4 regions of the Brevibacillus sp. LEMMJ03 genome follow, and region 1 is predicted to be linked to each of the others. Evidence: riboswitches for the same ligand, from Rfam matches in the RefSeq annotation. Region 1 holds a riboswitch; each other region holds the start of a gene.
The links. A riboswitch is a leader RNA that binds a small molecule or an ion and turns the genes downstream of it on or off. The one in region 1 is predicted to bind S-adenosylmethionine.
Positions count from the first base shown of each region.

Region 2: another riboswitch for S-adenosylmethionine. It lies ahead of FOI68_RS06125 (pyridoxal phosphate-dependent aminotransferase); the one in region 1 lies ahead of mtnK (S-methyl-5-thioribose kinase).
Region 3: another riboswitch for S-adenosylmethionine. It lies ahead of metK (methionine adenosyltransferase); the one in region 1 lies ahead of mtnK (S-methyl-5-thioribose kinase).
Region 4: another riboswitch for S-adenosylmethionine. It lies ahead of FOI68_RS12480 (homoserine dehydrogenase); the one in region 1 lies ahead of mtnK (S-methyl-5-thioribose kinase).

Region 1 is NZ_VKJN01000006.1:75,692-79,527, forward strand. It holds gene mtnA (S-methyl-5-thioribose-1-phosphate isomerase) at 1-993, opposite strand, end outside; gene mtnK (S-methyl-5-thioribose kinase) at 990-2,216, opposite strand; SAM riboswitch class I at 2,399-2,541, opposite strand; gene FOI68_RS09805 (anti-sigma factor) at 2,632-3,807, opposite strand; gene FOI68_RS09810 (RNA polymerase sigma factor) at 3,785-3,836, opposite strand, start outside.
Region 2 is NZ_VKJN01000003.1:303,432-307,267, reverse strand. It holds gene FOI68_RS06125 (pyridoxal phosphate-dependent aminotransferase) at 196-1,380, opposite strand; SAM riboswitch class I at 1,484-1,595, opposite strand; gene FOI68_RS06120 (efflux RND transporter periplasmic adaptor subunit) at 1,764-2,996, opposite strand; gene FOI68_RS06115 (efflux RND transporter permease subunit) at 3,010-3,836, opposite strand, start outside.
Region 3 is NZ_VKJN01000013.1:23,148-26,983, reverse strand. It holds gene FOI68_RS16475 (polysaccharide deacetylase family protein) at 1-739, opposite strand, end outside; gene metK (methionine adenosyltransferase) at 866-2,077, opposite strand; SAM riboswitch class I at 2,207-2,307, opposite strand; gene FOI68_RS16465 (hypothetical protein) at 2,361-2,825, opposite strand; gene FOI68_RS16460 (S8 family peptidase) at 2,852-3,836, opposite strand, start outside.
Region 4 is NZ_VKJN01000008.1:182,127-185,962, reverse strand. It holds gene FOI68_RS12485 (GNAT family N-acetyltransferase) at 398-1,180, shown strand; SAM riboswitch class I at 1,274-1,381, shown strand; SAM riboswitch class I at 1,468-1,577, shown strand; gene FOI68_RS12480 (homoserine dehydrogenase) at 1,668-2,960, shown strand; gene FOI68_RS12475 (glycerol-3-phosphate responsive antiterminator) at 3,047-3,598, shown strand; gene FOI68_RS12470 (MIP/aquaporin family protein) at 3,821-3,836, shown strand, end outside.

The DNA of each region.
Region 1 (3,836 bases):
GACGATGGCCGTGATGTAGCGGGCCGGAGTGACGTCAAACGCGGGATTGTACACCTTGATGCCGTCCGGGGCCACCTGTTTGCCCAATCCGTGCGTAATCTCCTCCGCCGGCCGCTCCTCGATCGGAATGTCCGCACCCGTCGGCGTGTCGAGATCGACCGAAGACAGCGGGGCCGCCACGTAAAACGGAATGCCGTGCGCGTGTGCCAGAACCGCCACGCCGTAGGTCCCGATCTTGTTGGCGACGTCGCCGTTGGCCGCCACGCGGTCCGTGCCGACGATGACCGCCTGCACCTTGCCCTGGGCCATCACCATCGCCGCCATGTTGTCGCAGATCAGCGTGACGTCGATGCCCGCCTGCTGCAGCTCGTAGGCGGTGAGGCGCGCCCCCTGCAGCACCGGCCGGGTCTCGTCGGCGTACACTTTCAGGTTCCAGCCGCGCTCCTTGGCGAGGTAGAGCGGGGCCGTCGCCGTACCGTAGGCCGCGGTCGCGAGCGCACCCGGATTGCAGTGCGTCAGGATGCCCATGCCGTCTTTCAGCAGGGTGAGCAGGTGCTCTCCGATTCGGCGGCACACTTCCGCGTCTTCCCGCTGGATGGACAGGGCTTCGTCCAGAACCGCCGCCTTCAGCTCTGCCACCGGTTTGCCGGCTTCGCGCTGCACGCGGGCCTTGATCCTGTCCAGGGCCCAGAACAGGTTGACCGCCGTCGGGCGGGAAGTGCCGAGGTAGTCGGCCTGCTCGCTCAAATGATGCCAAAACGCCTCAAAATCGTTGGCGTCGCTGCCGCGGACGCCGAGATACAAGCCGTACGCGGCCGCCATGCCGATGGCGGGCGCCCCGCGCACCTGCAGATGGCGGATGGCCGCCCACACTTCCTCCGAAGTGGTCAGCGTCAGGTAGATCGTTTCTACGGGCAGCCGGGTCTGGTCCAGCAGGACGAGCGCGTCATCCTGCCACTTGACCGGCGCAAATGGCGTGCTGGTCGTTGTCATACTGCAGCCTCCTGGTAGTATCGTGCGGTAACCGTCCGAACGATGTCTGTGATGTCTGTCGATACCTCCACGCCGTTCCGCTCCAGAATCAGCGCCTGGCCGATCGCCAGCGCCAGCCGCTCCGCTTCCGCGCGGGTCTGATCGTCGGCGATGCTGTTCAGGTCGGCGACGCCCGCCAGCCCGATGACGCGGCGCAGGATTTTGCAGCCGGCGAAGCCCGCCGCGTCCCGGATCAGCCGCTGCACGTAGCTCTGCCAGAAGCCTTCGGTGTGGGCGCTGCGCTCTTTCGCCTGTTTGTGCCAGAGCTGGACGAACTGGGAGACAAACTCGTTCCAGACGTCTTCCACCGTCGCCAACAGATATTCGCGATAGTCCTCCCGCTTTCCTGTATCCGGCTGCAGGCCGTGCTGGCCCGCGTAGTTCAGCAGCAGGTTGGCGATCACCGCGCCGATGTCGAAGCCGATCGGGCCGTAGTAGGCGAATTCGGGGTCGATCACCTTGATCGACGTCGGCGAAATGAAGATGCTGCCGGTATGCAGGTCGCCGTGCACCAGCGCCTCCGCCCGGGTGAGGAAATCGTACTTGAGCTTGGCGATTTCCAGCTTCAGCGGCTTGTTGTTCCAGATCGCCTCCACCTCCCGCCGGATCAGCGGGTTGAAGCTGTTGGTCGGCGCGTCTTCGTAGGGATCGGTGAAGACGAGGTCTTCAGTAATTTTGCATAATTCCGGATTTATGAATCTTCCGACGAGCGCTTTTTTGTCGTAGGGATGCGCCCCCAAATCGGACGTGTAAAACAGCGTATGGGCGAGAAAGCGGCCGATCTGTTTGGCGAACAGCGGGTAGCGGTTGCCCGCGATCAAGCCTTTTCGCATGATCACGTGGTCGCTGACGTCTTCCATCACCGTCAGGGCCAGCTCCTCGTCAAAGTGATACACCTCCGGCACGAGATCCGGCACGTATTTGTGCTGGATGCGCAGCGCCTCGCTTTCGATCCGGGCGCGGTCCAGCGTGAGCGGCCAGGATTCGCCCACCACACGGGCGTAGGGCAGCGCCTGCTTGACGACGACGCTTTTGCCCGTCGCTTCCTCCCGGATGTGGAACACCAGGTTGAGATTGCCGTCGCCGATCTCCCGGCTGGTCAGTTCCGCTTCCGCCGCAAACAGGTCCGGCAGTTGTTTTACGTACTGCACTGCTTCTTGTTCGCTCAATGCGCGATACGCCATGGTTCAATTCCCCTCTCCTTCGGCAGATGCCGCTTGTCTTCACATTTCCGGTGTGTCTATTCGGTGGCCGCCGGGCGGCGCGTGAACCGCTGCCGCCTCCAGCCAGAGCATTCCGCACATGCAAAAAGACCTCTTTTCCCGAAGAAAAGAGGTCTGTCCGTACGCGTCTGCGTGTCGTCTCCCCCTTATCTTCCAGAATACTTTTGTTTCTGCAGGAATTAGCACCGTGCACGCGCTGCACGTCCGTCGCCGGAAGCGCTCGGACAGCGTCATGTCGGTTGCCGGGTTTCATCGGGCCAGTCCCTCCACCTTCTCTGGATAAGGTATCCAACGTATGCGGTTTTGACGTTTGTTTGAATCATACAACCCCGGTTTCGCGCTGTCAACACCCTTTTTTGGGTGAAATGTCCAGTCTTCACGGACTGGTCCGCTGGCCCGAGGCACTCGGCTGGTCCCAGTTCCACCAGTCGATCCGGCCCACGAAGGCAGCCGTGATCGACGGCTCCTGCCGCAGCTTGAGCAGTTCCTTGACAGGGCCCGTCACGACCGCCCCGTAGAGGCGCACACCGTTCTGCTGCAGGTAGCGGCAGCGTTCCTCGATGCGCAGCCGGTTTCCGGCGGTCACAAGCCGCTCGCCAATGGCGTTCGTCAGCCGTTCCTGTCCCGCGAGATACTCCATTTCCGCCAGGTAAGCCCGGGCGCGCCGCTCACCTTCGCCATGTGCCTGAATCGGCGCTTCGCCGTAATCGAGTTCTCTTTCCGCGTATCCCCACACGTCACCGGCCGACAGCAGCAGACTGCCTTCCGCCGCGTCCGGATGGTTTCGCTCCTGCCCCGTATCCACGGCGAACCAGGTGGTATCCAAGTCGTAGCCGGAAAGCAGGGCGTAGTACTCATCATGGGTCAGCAGCCGGTCAAACGAGACGGCGAGCTGCGCCACCGTTCCCTCTGGCAGCTTTTCCAGCGTGTTCCAGGCGGGATTTCTGCGGAAGGCGCTTTCTTCCCGATCGGCCGCTGACGACGGAAAGAGAAAAAAGAGCCGCTCTTTCCGCAAACCGTCGGTCCATGCCGGCTTCGCGGAAATGATCGAGAAGACGTTGCTGATCGAAAAGGTTCCGGCGTTCTGATCGTCTCCCCCCACCTGTTCACGCAGTTCCATGTTTATCTCCCCGTACAGAAATCCGATTTGCGAACCGCTGCTGCCCACCGTGAGCCCCGGCTGGGTAAAGTGCACCATGTCCCGGGCCACCCGGTAGGCGTCCTCGTGCAAATACCAGCCGATCCACCCGTTGGCGAACATCAGGACCGCCCCGACGAGAAGCGAGATGCCCACCGTGTAAGCCGCGTTGCCCAGCCTGTGGCGCCATTTGCTGCGGCGGAGGATGGCGCGCTGCGTCTCTTCGGACAGCACGTCCGCTTCTCTCTCCTCCTGTCCGCCGCTGCCCAGCAGCAGCTCCTCCAAGCGTTCCGCATACAGCTCGTCCGCTGCAATCCTCGCACGGAAAGAGGCGGCTTCTTCCTCCGTCATTTCACCGCGCAGATATGCCAGCAGTTCCCGCTCCCGCTCTTCATTTGCCTTGTCCGTCGTCATGTTCATCCCTCCACATTCTGCGTAGTTTT
Region 2 (3,836 bases), on a different contig from region 1:
TTTACTGAGAATGTTTTTTGCACACCACCGTGTTACGGATTATTGTCTCCGCCCTTTTTCCATGCTATTCGCCCACCCGGTTTCGGGCTCTACGACACTCGCCTATTTTGGCCGGAAGTCACTTCAAAAAAATCAAACCGCCAAGGCCGTTCTGCGAACACCCTGGCGGTCAGATCTCTTTCTCTATGACATGAACTATTTTTTGCACGGGGAGAAAATACCCAAACGCTCAATCCGCTCCACCGCTTCCGCCAGCCGCTCCTCGCTGGCCAGCAGCGCGGCGCGGACGTACCCTTCGCCGGTGGGACCGAAGCCGACGCCTGGCGCGACGGCGACATGGGCCTTCTCCAGCAGCAGGTCGGCAAAATCAGCGGACGTAAACCCTTTCGGCACCGGCAGCCAGGTGAAGAACGATCCCTGCGACGGTGCCGCCTCCCAGCCGATTCGGTGCAGGTTGGAAAACAGCGCGTTGCGCCGGCTTTCGTAGACGGCGACCAGCTCGCGGACACACTGCTGGGAATCGGTCAGCGCCCGGGCCGCCGCCATCTGGATGGCGCCGAACAGGCTGCAGAAGTAGTGGTCCTGGATCAGGTTGATCAGCCGGACCAGTTCCCGGTTGCCGACCATCGCGCCGACGCGCCAGCCGGCCATGTTGTAGGTCTTGGACAGCGTGTAGAACTCCACGCCCACCTCTTTGGCCCCCGGCACCTGCAGGAAGCTGACCGGCTTCTTGCCGTCGAAGCTGATCGCTCCGTAGGCGAAGTCGTGGCAGACGACGATTTCGTGCTTGCGGGCGAAGCGGACCGTCTCTTCGAAAAATTCGAACGGCGCATTGACCGCTGTCGGATTGTTGGGATAGTTCAGGAACATCAGCTTGGCCTTGTCCAGATCCTCCCGGGCCAATTCGCCGTAGTCCGGCAGGAAGCCGTTCGCGGCGCGCAGCGGCATCATCACCATCCGCCCGTCGGCGATCGCCACGCCCGACCAGTAATCGGGATAGCCGGGGTCCGGCACCAGGGCCACATCGCCCGGATTGAGCAGCACCTGGCAGATTTCCACCAGTCCGGTCTTGCTGCCGAACAGGATGGCCACTTCCTCTTCCGGGTCCAACTCGACGTCAAACTCCTGCTTGTACCAGTGGGCGACGGCCCGTTTCAGCTCCGGACGGCCGCTGAACGGCGGGTACTTGTGGTGGACCGGCCGGGCCGCGTGGGCCTGCAGTTCCTCGACAATGTGCGGCGGCGTGGGCAGATCGGGGTTGCCCTGCCCCAGGTTGATCACGTCATGGCCGGCGGCGATGGCTTTGTTCACTTTTGCCACCAGCGAGGCAAAAAACTGCGTCGGCAGTCGGTCAATCATGGCGGACGGTTGGATGCGCATCGGTCTCTCGTTCCTTTCCCTCGGGTAAATCGTGCAGACATCGGCACGTAGGCAAAAGCCCCTTTTTCCTGTACAGAAAAAGGGGCAGATCGACATCTCCACGTTCTTATCTGTCAGGAATGCTCCTGCTGGAATTGGCACAGCATCTGCCGCCGTACAGGCAGATCCGCTGCCGGGCTTCATCGGGCCAGTCCCTCCGCCTCTCTGGATAAGGTCATTGCATGCTATTCGGTTTCGTTTGCGTTACAGCTTCATGCCAGCACACATCCGGCGGGACGGCGACCGTGCCGGCCCCTCGTTACGACGTCCGTTCAAGGCCGCCGAAGGGTCCGGACTGCGCTGGTTGGTAATCTCTTTCATACTACTTGAGCAAAACGGCAGTGTCAAGATGTCGGCTGGATGTGCACTTTGGCGCCGTCCTTCAGCAGCGTCTGGCCGCGCACGACGATTTTCTCGCCTTCCTTCAGGCCCGCCTTTACCTCCACCAGATCGCTGGATTCGGTGCCGGTCTGGACTTCCACTTTTTTCGCCGTGTCGCCTTCCAGCTTGTAGACGAACCGCTTGCCGTTCTCGTCAAAGACGGCCTTGAGCGGCACCACCAGCATGTTGGCGGCCTGCTGTTTCGCAAACTGGATGCTGACGACCATGTCCGCCTTCAGCGAGGCGTCCTGCTTGGCCAGGGAAATCTCCACCGGATACGCGCGCAGCGTCTGGTCCATCACGGGACTGATCGCGCTCACCGTGCCGTCCAGCTCCTTGGAGAGGGCGGAGATCTGGATCTTCACCTTGTCCCCTTTTTTCACCGACGTTACTTCCTCTTCGGAGAGGTTGGCCTTGACGATCAGCGGGTCGGTATCCACGATGGTGACCACCGGCGATTGCGGCGAAGCCATCTCCCCTACCTGTCCGTTGACGGCGGAGACGAAGCCGGAGATCGGGGCGGTCACCGTCGCGTTGGCCAACTGTTCACGGGCGTTTTCCAGCGAGACGCGGGCCTGTTCCACGGATGCCTGGGTGACGGCCACTCCCGTCCGCTTTTCTGCCGCCTCCAGCGCCTGCTTGGCGTTGGCATACGCCGTCTGCGCGTTTGTGAGGGTCGCCTGTGCCTGTTCCAATTGCTGAGGAGACACCGCCCCCTGATTGTACAGTTCGGACATGCGCTGGTAGTTGCGTTCCGCGTCCCGCAGCGCCTGCTCGGCCTGCACCAGACCGTTTTTCGCCTGCTGCAGCCCTTGGCTGGTGGTGGCATCACTCTGCTTCAGGTTGGCTACGGCGAGGTCGTACGCCGCCTGCGCCTGCTGCACCGCATTCACCAGGTCCGTTTTTTCCAGGGAGAAGAGCACCTGTCCCTTTTGGACATACTGCCCCAGTTTCACGTTCAACTGCACGATCTTGCCGCTCACTTTGGGCGCCAAGGTGACTTCCTTGTTGGGGGCCAGTTTCCCGGTTACCCCCGCGCGCGTGGACACGCTTCCTTTTTTCACTGTATCGACTTGTACCGGCACCGGCTTGTTTTCCGTTTGCGTCTGCTGCGTGGCCGCATCCGGAGCCGTACAACCTGCCAGGGCGACTGCCAGGGCCAGCAGCAGCCCAAGACTTCCCTTGTTCATCTTCATACCGTGTAGCCTCCTATCCCAACGTCGGCATTTCCTGGCCGGCCGATTTTTTCTGCTTGCGTTTCTCTTTGCGATTGCGCCATTTTTGACCCAGATCGTCAAACCAGGAGTAGACGACCGGAATCAGCACGAGCGTGATCAGCGTGGAGAAGCTGAGACCGAAGATGACGACAACAGCCATCGGCGCCTGCGATTCGTTCCCGTCCCCGCCGCCAAAGGCAAGCGGCGTGATCGCCAGAATCGTCGCCAGCGTCGTCATCAGAATCGGACGCAGCCGGATCGGACCTGCCTGGAGGATGGCCTCGTTCCGCTCCACGCCCCGTTTGCGCAGTTGGTTGACGTAGTCGATCAGGACGATCGCGTTGTTGACGACAATCCCGATGAGCAGGATGTACCCGATCAGCGCCGGAACGCTCAGCGGATAGCCGGTCGTAAGCAGCCCCACGACCACGCCGATGAACGTCGGCGGGATGGAGAACATGATGATAAACGGCGTAAACAGGGATTCAAACTGGCTGGCCATCACCATGTAGACCAGCGCGATCGACAGGATGATCGCCAGTCCCAGGCTTCCGAACGACTCGGCCATCTCCTTGCTCTGACCGCCGACTTCCAGCGTGTAGCCGTCCGGCAGCGACAGGGCGTTCAGCTTGGCCGTCACGTCACGGGTAACGGAGTTCAGGTCGCGTCCGACGATTTCGCTGCTGATCGTCACTTCCCGCGTCTGGTTGGTCCGTTTGATCAACTGCGGCACGTCCTGTTTGACGATCTCGGCGACGGACGAGAGGGCGACCTGCGCACCGCTCGCCGTCGGGATGCGGAGCTGCTGCAGGTAGCTGA
Region 3 (3,836 bases), on a different contig from region 1:
ACAATCGGTTCCGGTATTCCTGCTCGTCTTCCAGGCGCTGCACATCCTCCATGTATACGGGAGCGGTCTTTGGCCCCCATTCTCCCCATTCGCTGCTGGCGGCCTGTTCATGCAGACTGTAAGTGTGTGAGCCGATATCCACCAGCCCGGAAACGAGCATTTCTTTTATCTGTTGGCGAGTCAACGGTGTCGTCATATTTTCTCGCTTGCGCTCCACGGTGTCCCGCAGCCGACCTGCTATGGCAAAATTGACGGATGGAAACTGGTACCGGCGCAGCACGGGAAACGCATGCGTGTAGTAACTCTCGTATCCATCGTCAAACGTAATCAGCACGGCGTTGTCGGTGGACAGCACGCCGGTGTCGACAAAACGCAAAAACTCCGACAGCGAAATCGGATGCAGGTCATTCTCGCGCAAAAACGCCATATGCCGGGCAAATTGGTCCGGGTCAATCACATAGCGTTGGTTCAATTGGTTCGACACATGGTGGTAGGTCAGCACCACCACCCGATTTCGATACCACTGCCTGGGTACGACGGCTTCGTCCTTTTCGGCCGTTCGTTCCCGCGCTGCAGCGGCTTCCTCCCCGCTTGTGCTTATAGACGTAGGAACCGGGGGAAAATGTTGCACTTTTGGCATGTTCTTATTTGGAAGATGCACACCCCCGAGCAGTCCGGCAGTCACGACCAGACCGAACGACACCAGAATGACAAGGAAGAAGGGCCACCTTTTCGGCAACAAAATCCCTCCTTACAGCCTACATAGTGATTCGACACCGGTGAACGGATTCCTTTATGACTGGATTACCATTCCTATCCAAGAAAAAAAGCCTAGTGCGTACACTAGGCTCTCCCTACTCGGTTGTTAGTTCAACAGATTGGCAGCGTCCTGTTTCAGCGCTTCCGCCTTGTCTGTCTTCTCCCACGGCACATTCAGGTCGTTACGCCCAAAGTGACCGTATGCGGCGGTTTGCTTGTAGATCGGACGACGCAGGTCAAGCTGCTTGATGATCCCTGCCGGGCGCAGGTCGAAGTGCTTGCGGACGAGCTTCACCAGCTCCTCCTCGGCGATCTTGCCGGTGCCGAACGTATCCACGCTGATGGACACAGGCTGTGCCACACCGATGGCGTACGCTACCTGCACTTCGCACTTGTCCGCCAGGCCGGCCGCGACGATGTTCTTCGCCACGTAGCGCGCTGCGTATGCGCCGGAGCGGTCCACCTTTGTCGGGTCTTTGCCGGAGAACGCGCCGCCGCCGTGACGAGCGTAGCCGCCGTAAGTGTCCACGATGATTTTGCGTCCGGTCAAACCGGCGTCGCCCTGCGGACCGCCGATCACGAAACGGCCGGTCGGGTTGATGAAGTACTTGGTCTCGTCATCCAGCAGTTCAGCGGGAACGACCGGCTTGATGACGTGTTCCATCAGGTCTTTCTTGATTTGTTCCAGCGTCGCTTCCGGCGCATGTTGGGTGGAGATGACAATGGTGTCGATGCGCACCGGCTTGTCGCCTTCGTATTCCACGGTCACCTGCGTTTTGCCGTCCGGACGCAGATAGCTGAGCGTGCCGTTTTTGCGCACTTCGGTCAGGCGGCGGGCCAGCTTGTGCGCCATGCTGATCGGCAGCGGCATCAGTTCAGGCGTTTCGTTGCAGGCAAACCCGAACATCAACCCTTGGTCGCCGGCGCCGATCGCTTCGATTTCCTCGTCGGTCATCTTGCCTTCGCGCGCTTCCAGGGCCTGGTCCACACCCAGGGCGATGTCGGCAGACTGCTCGCCGATCGCGGTGATGACGCCGCACGTGTCTGCGTCAAAACCGAATTTGGCGCGGTCATAGCCGATTTCGCGGATCGTGTCGCGCACCAGCTTTTGAATGTCCACATAGGTGTTGGTGGTGATTTCACCCGCCACGAGCACGAGACCGGTGGTTACGGACGTTTCGCAAGCCACGCGGGCGTTCGGATCCTTTGCCAGGATCGCATCCAGAATGGCGTCGGAAATTTGGTCACAAATCTTATCCGGATGACCTTCGGTGACAGATTCAGAAGTGAACAGACGACGACCTTTTTGCAATGCCATGTGTACGACCTCCTTTGGACTCATACAAATAGTGTGGTAGCCGAAACAGGTTCTTATCAGACGAAGGCACATGCAAAAAAAAACCTTTTCCGTTTGAGGAAAAGGTGCTTGTTTTGATGCGTTCCTTACCTCTTATCGGCCAGAACAGATATCCGTTCTGCTGGTTAGCACCGCTCAAGTCGGTTGCCGGGCTTCATAGGGCCAGTCCCTCCGCCTGCTCTGGATAAGAGTATCCATTACGGATAATAGGATACTGGTTTTTCTCTTCGGTGTCAATATGCACTTAGCGGATTTCGTATTTGCCGCGCACCATGATGTAGGCCACGCCGCCGTAGTTCGGGTCCAGCCGCAAACCGCGGTTGTCGGAGCGGGCGATCAGGAGCAGGTGGTTGTGGGAAACCGGTGCACCGGCACGGAGATCCGCCCCCTCCGTAATGTCGGTCAGACCATCTCCCTTGTCGCCGGCGACAGCCTGCACCTGTCCGGTGCGGACGATGAATTCCGTCCCTTCAAAGCCGTACAGCGTCTGGCCCGGATACAGCTCCACCACGGTCAATCCGCTGGTCCCGCTGCCGCCTCCACTGCCCAGCGCTCGTTGGATCTGCTGATCGACGTAGCTCTTCGTCACGACCGGGTCGTCTGCGGAACCCGGCACGCCGGCGCTTCCGCCGTCAGCCATCGCCTGGGAAGCAAAAATGGCCGTTCCGACTACCGCGGCTGCAAGCAATCCTTTTGTCGCTTTGTTCATCTCGATGTCCTCTCCTTTTCTGAAGATCACAATTGATAGACCCTGGCCAACAGGACGACCACCTCGGCCCGGGTCGCGTGTCCCTGCGGCTTGAAGAGATTCCCGTATCCCTTCAGCCATCCTCTGGAGGTGAGCGCCTCGATGGCCGGAGACGCCCAGTGGCTGGTCGATACGTCACGGTACGAAGACCTGCTGTGCTTGTACAAGAGCAGGTTCTGGGCGCGGGCTGTCATCTGGGCCATCTCCGCCCGGGAGATGGGCTGGTTCGGCTTGATCGTCCGGTTGGGGTACCCCTGCAAAATCCCCAGTTGATAAGCCTTCAAGAGCGACTGGTACGCCCAATGGGAGCTGGACAGGTCGCCGAACGGATTGCGGCCCGTGTACGACCCCACCGGCAGCCCTTTGGCCCGCATGGCCTGGATCAGCATGGTGGCAAACTGTGCCCGCGTCACCTGCTGGTTGGGCTGGAACGTGGCGTTTTCAAAGCCCTTGACGACCCCTTTTCGAGTCAGCCGGGCGATGTCGGAGCGGGCCCAGTGAGTGGCGATGTCGCGGTAGCCGTCCACCAGCTTCTCCTTGTGCAGCGTGAGGCGGTAGGCGTCGTATTTGAACGAAACCGCGCTGCTCAATCGGATGTAGTACCTGCCGGGCTTGAGTTTCAATCCGATGACTTCCTTGCCCTGATCAGACAACTGGGCCACCTGGTCGGTAGCGGCCAGCGCATAATTGAACGTTTGGGACCCGTAGATCTCGATGCGCATCCCCCTGGACACGGGGACAAACGGCGCGCGAACGCTGACGTAGGATTCCGAATCGACGGTAAATTGGAACCAGTCCGAGTCGGTATGGGTCGGCAAGGTGCCCGTCATCAGCGTGCCGCTGGCCAGATGAGACGCCTGGCGATACGTATCGTTGGGTTCGTTGACGTCCTTGCGAACCGGCGTGTAGGTCAAATCCAGCCGGTATTCCCCGTTTACCTGATTGCGCCAGTACTCGCTGATCCGGATGTAG
Region 4 (3,836 bases), on a different contig from region 1:
CCGAGCCGCGCAGGGGATAGTACATGTGTATTCATCGGCCCGAACGTCCCATGCGCTCAACAGGGGAGAAAAAATCCGGACCCCACCGCGGCTCCGCGACGTTCCAGCCGAAGACGGTAGAATAAAACTGAACGGCTCGCTCGGGGTTTTGGCTGCTTAATTCGAACAGGACGACACGTGCCATGAGGAGCACTCCTTTCGTAATATAGGGAATCATATCCAATTCCCTGCTGCCAAGGGAAACCCCTCTTTCTTTGCGTATAAAGAGAAGGGGAACCACCCCAACACGTCTGACTGTGGAAGAAGCGAACCGGTAGAAACAAACGTGCCGGCGGCCGCGCAAAACAGTAGAATAGAGAGAGGAAACAAAGACCCCCTTTTTCGCGGAGGAGACGACATGATCCGTTCGATCACAGAACAGGAACGTTCCGCCCTGCTGGAGCGCTTGTGCGTGGAAGAAGCGTACATCCTGTACAGCAACCTCTTTCTGCGGGCGGACAGATGCATCGCGCTTGCGCAGACACGAAACGAAGAGATTTGCCTGGTCGGAACCTATCTGAAGGGCTTGCCGTTCCACGCGTTCACCTTCCATGCATGGGCGGGCACGGAGCATTCTGCCGAAGAGATGATCGGGGCATTCAAGGAAGCGTTACGACTTCCGACGCAAGAAGCGGTGAGCGGAGTCATCACCGTATCGGAAGAATGCCTGTCCCGCCTTGCCATTCCCCACATTCAGTCCAGAAAGACCATGCTGCTGATGAGATGGCGCGACACGACTCTTCTTTTGCCCAAAAGCGATTACCGCTTTCTCGACAAGTCCCATCTCGATGCGGTCAACAAACTCGCGAGCGAAGTCGGCATGATCAGCTTTCGAGAGGAAGAACTGACGGAAACACCTCATATCGGTTTGTTTTCCCCTGCCGGCGACCTCATGTCGATGGCCGGGTTTCACATTTTTCACGAGCGCTATGTGGAGATTGGCAATATCGGCACTTCGCCAGCCCACCAAAACAGAGGATGGGGAACGCGGATCACGTCGGACATTTGCCGGCTGGCACGGGAGAAATCGCCGCACGTGTACTTGTGTGTGTTTGAGGAGAACCGGCCGGCGGTCGCTGTTTATGAAAAACTGGGGTTCGTCACTGCCGCACGTTACGCCTATCTCGAATGTACGCTGTGACGTTCGCGCGTGCCGCACGCGGCGCCGTCTGCCAGATTCTTGTTGACGAACAACCTGGCATTCTTTACAATGATACCCAACAGGTAAACACTGTTCTTATCCAGAGCGGCGGAGGGACTGGCCCGATGAAGCCCGGCAACCGTCACGAGGTGCGTGACCAGGTGCCAATTCCTGCAAGACAGAGGTCTTGACAGATAAGAAGCGGGTTCGTTTGATACGGATGCAGGCCTTCTTCTTGTCGGAGAAGGCTTTTTCATTCTTCTGTTCCTGAACTTCATAGGACTTCTTTCTTATCCAGAGAGGTGGAGGGACTGGCCCGATGAAGCCCGGCAACCGTCACGCGATATGTGACAAGGTGCCAATTCCTGCAAGACACGCGTGTCTTGAGAGATGAGAAGGAGGCTCGGGCGCAATGCACACAAGCCTTCTTCGAATCGGAAGAAGGTTTTTTCGTGTTGTACAAGACAAAAAACGGGGTGGGAGAAACATGAGCGTGGTAAAAGTGGGCTTGTTGGGATTGGGAACGGTAGGCGGCGGGGTGGTCAAGACGATCCGCGCGCAGCAGGAGAAGCTGTCGGCCCGGCTGGGCAGGCGCATCGAAATCGTCAAGGCGCTGGTGCGCGACACGCGGAAGCAGCGGGCCGTGCAGGTGGAGCCGTCGCTGTTGACGACGCGGTTTGCCGACGTTCTGGAAAGCGACGTGGACATCGTCGTGGAAGTGATGGGCGGCGTGGAGCCGACCTACGACTACGTGCGGGCGCTGATCCAAAAGGGCTGCCATGTGGTGACGGCCAACAAGGAACTGCTGGCCAAGCGCGGCGCGGAGCTGGTGGAACTGGCCAACCGGCACGGCGTCCATCTCGCCTACGAAGCCAGCGTCGCCGGGGGGATTCCCATCCTCGGCGTGCTGCGCCAGTTCCTCAGGACCAACGACATTACGGAAGTGCGCGGCATCCTCAACGGAACGACCAACTTCATCCTGTCGCAGATGGAGGAGGCGCAGCTCCCCTACGCGGACGTGTTGAAGCGGGCGCAGGAGCTGGGTTATGCGGAGGCCGATCCGCGCGCCGACGTGGAAGGCTGGGACGCCCTGTACAAGCTGTACATTCTGGCGCAGCTCGTGTTCGGTGAGTCGCTGCCCCTCTCCGCCATCGAGCGGCAGGGGATTGCCGACCTCTCGCAGGGCCACATCCGGCTGGCGAAAGAGCTGGGGTACCGGATCAAACTGCTGGCGCAAGCGCGCCGGGAAGACGGCGGTCTGCACCTGTCCGTGCGGCCGACGCTGGTGCCGCTGGGGCATCCGCTGGCGCGCATCCGGGATGCGTACAATGCCGTCCAGGTGGAGGGCAGCCTCGTCGGCGACCTTTTGTTCACCGGCAAAGGGGCGGGCGAACTGCCGACAGCCAGCGCGGTCGTGGAGGATCTGGCCTTCTTGCTGACCCAGCCGTTTACGCCTCATCCCGCCTGGCGGGAACGGCCGGCGGCGGTCCCGTCCAGCCGGCTCTCATCCAGCCTCGACTTCTGTTTTCTGGAAGGGACAGCGGCCCGCGTGACGCCGGAGCAGGTGCTGCTGTTCCTCGAACGGGCGGGAGTCGCCGTCCGCAGGCTTACCGTCCAGTACGATCCGGGCAGCGTCCTGCGCGTGGGCTTGCTCGCCGCCGGACTCAGGGAGGAGCACGCGGAGCTCTTGGGACGGGACTTCGGCCTGCAGGCGCGGTTGTACCCCGTGCTGGAGGCGGCCGACGATCGTGGTGCCGTCGAAGGGACTGCGGGTTGGTAAACAAGCGTCCAACTCCCCATCGCATTCGCCGGGATTTTTTGGCATGATAGAAGCGGAGCACTTCTTCTTCAAGGGGATGAGGACACATCATGCTGGGTTCGCAAACCATTCTGCCGGCCATTCGCCACATGAAGGAGTTTGAGCGCGTCCTGGAAAGCCGGTACGACACGATCATTCTGCTGGAGAGCCATATCTGTCAACTGAAAAGCATCGCCGACCTGGCGCGCCGGCACGGAAAAAAGCTGTGGCTGCACGCCGATCTGGTGCAGGGGTTGAAAAACGACGAGCACGGCGCGCTGTTTCTCTGCCAGGAGATCAAGCCGGCCGGCGTCATTTCCACCCGTTCGCAGGTGATCACGACCGTCAAAAAGAAGGGCTTGGTCACGGTGCAGCGCCTGTTTTTGCTGGACTCCGGCGCGCTGGAGACAAGCTACAAAATCCTCGAGCAGACGAAACCCGATTTCGTGGAAGTCCTGCCGGGGGTCATGCCGCACATCATTACGGAAATTCGTGAGCAGATCCGGATTCCGATCATCGTCGGCGGGTTTATCCGCACCTGGGAGGAGATCGAGAGCGCTCTGGCGGCGGGAGCCATCGCCGTCACCACCTCCGATCGAAACCTGTGGAAACAACTGTAAAAAAGTGGTTGACAACGCTTTCACGTCCGCTTATGATTGATTCCAGAAGGTCATACGTCGGATGAGATCAGGAGATCCACCTATTTCTCTAGTGTTTAAGTTCCTGTGGGCTTAAGCAGTGGTTGATAGGTGGATTTTCTGTTTTCTTCCAGGGAGGTGAACGGCGAAAAGGGGGGAGCCGGTCCGGTCTCATCATAAAAAAGAAGAGAGTGGGGGAACATGATGTCGGCGTATTGGG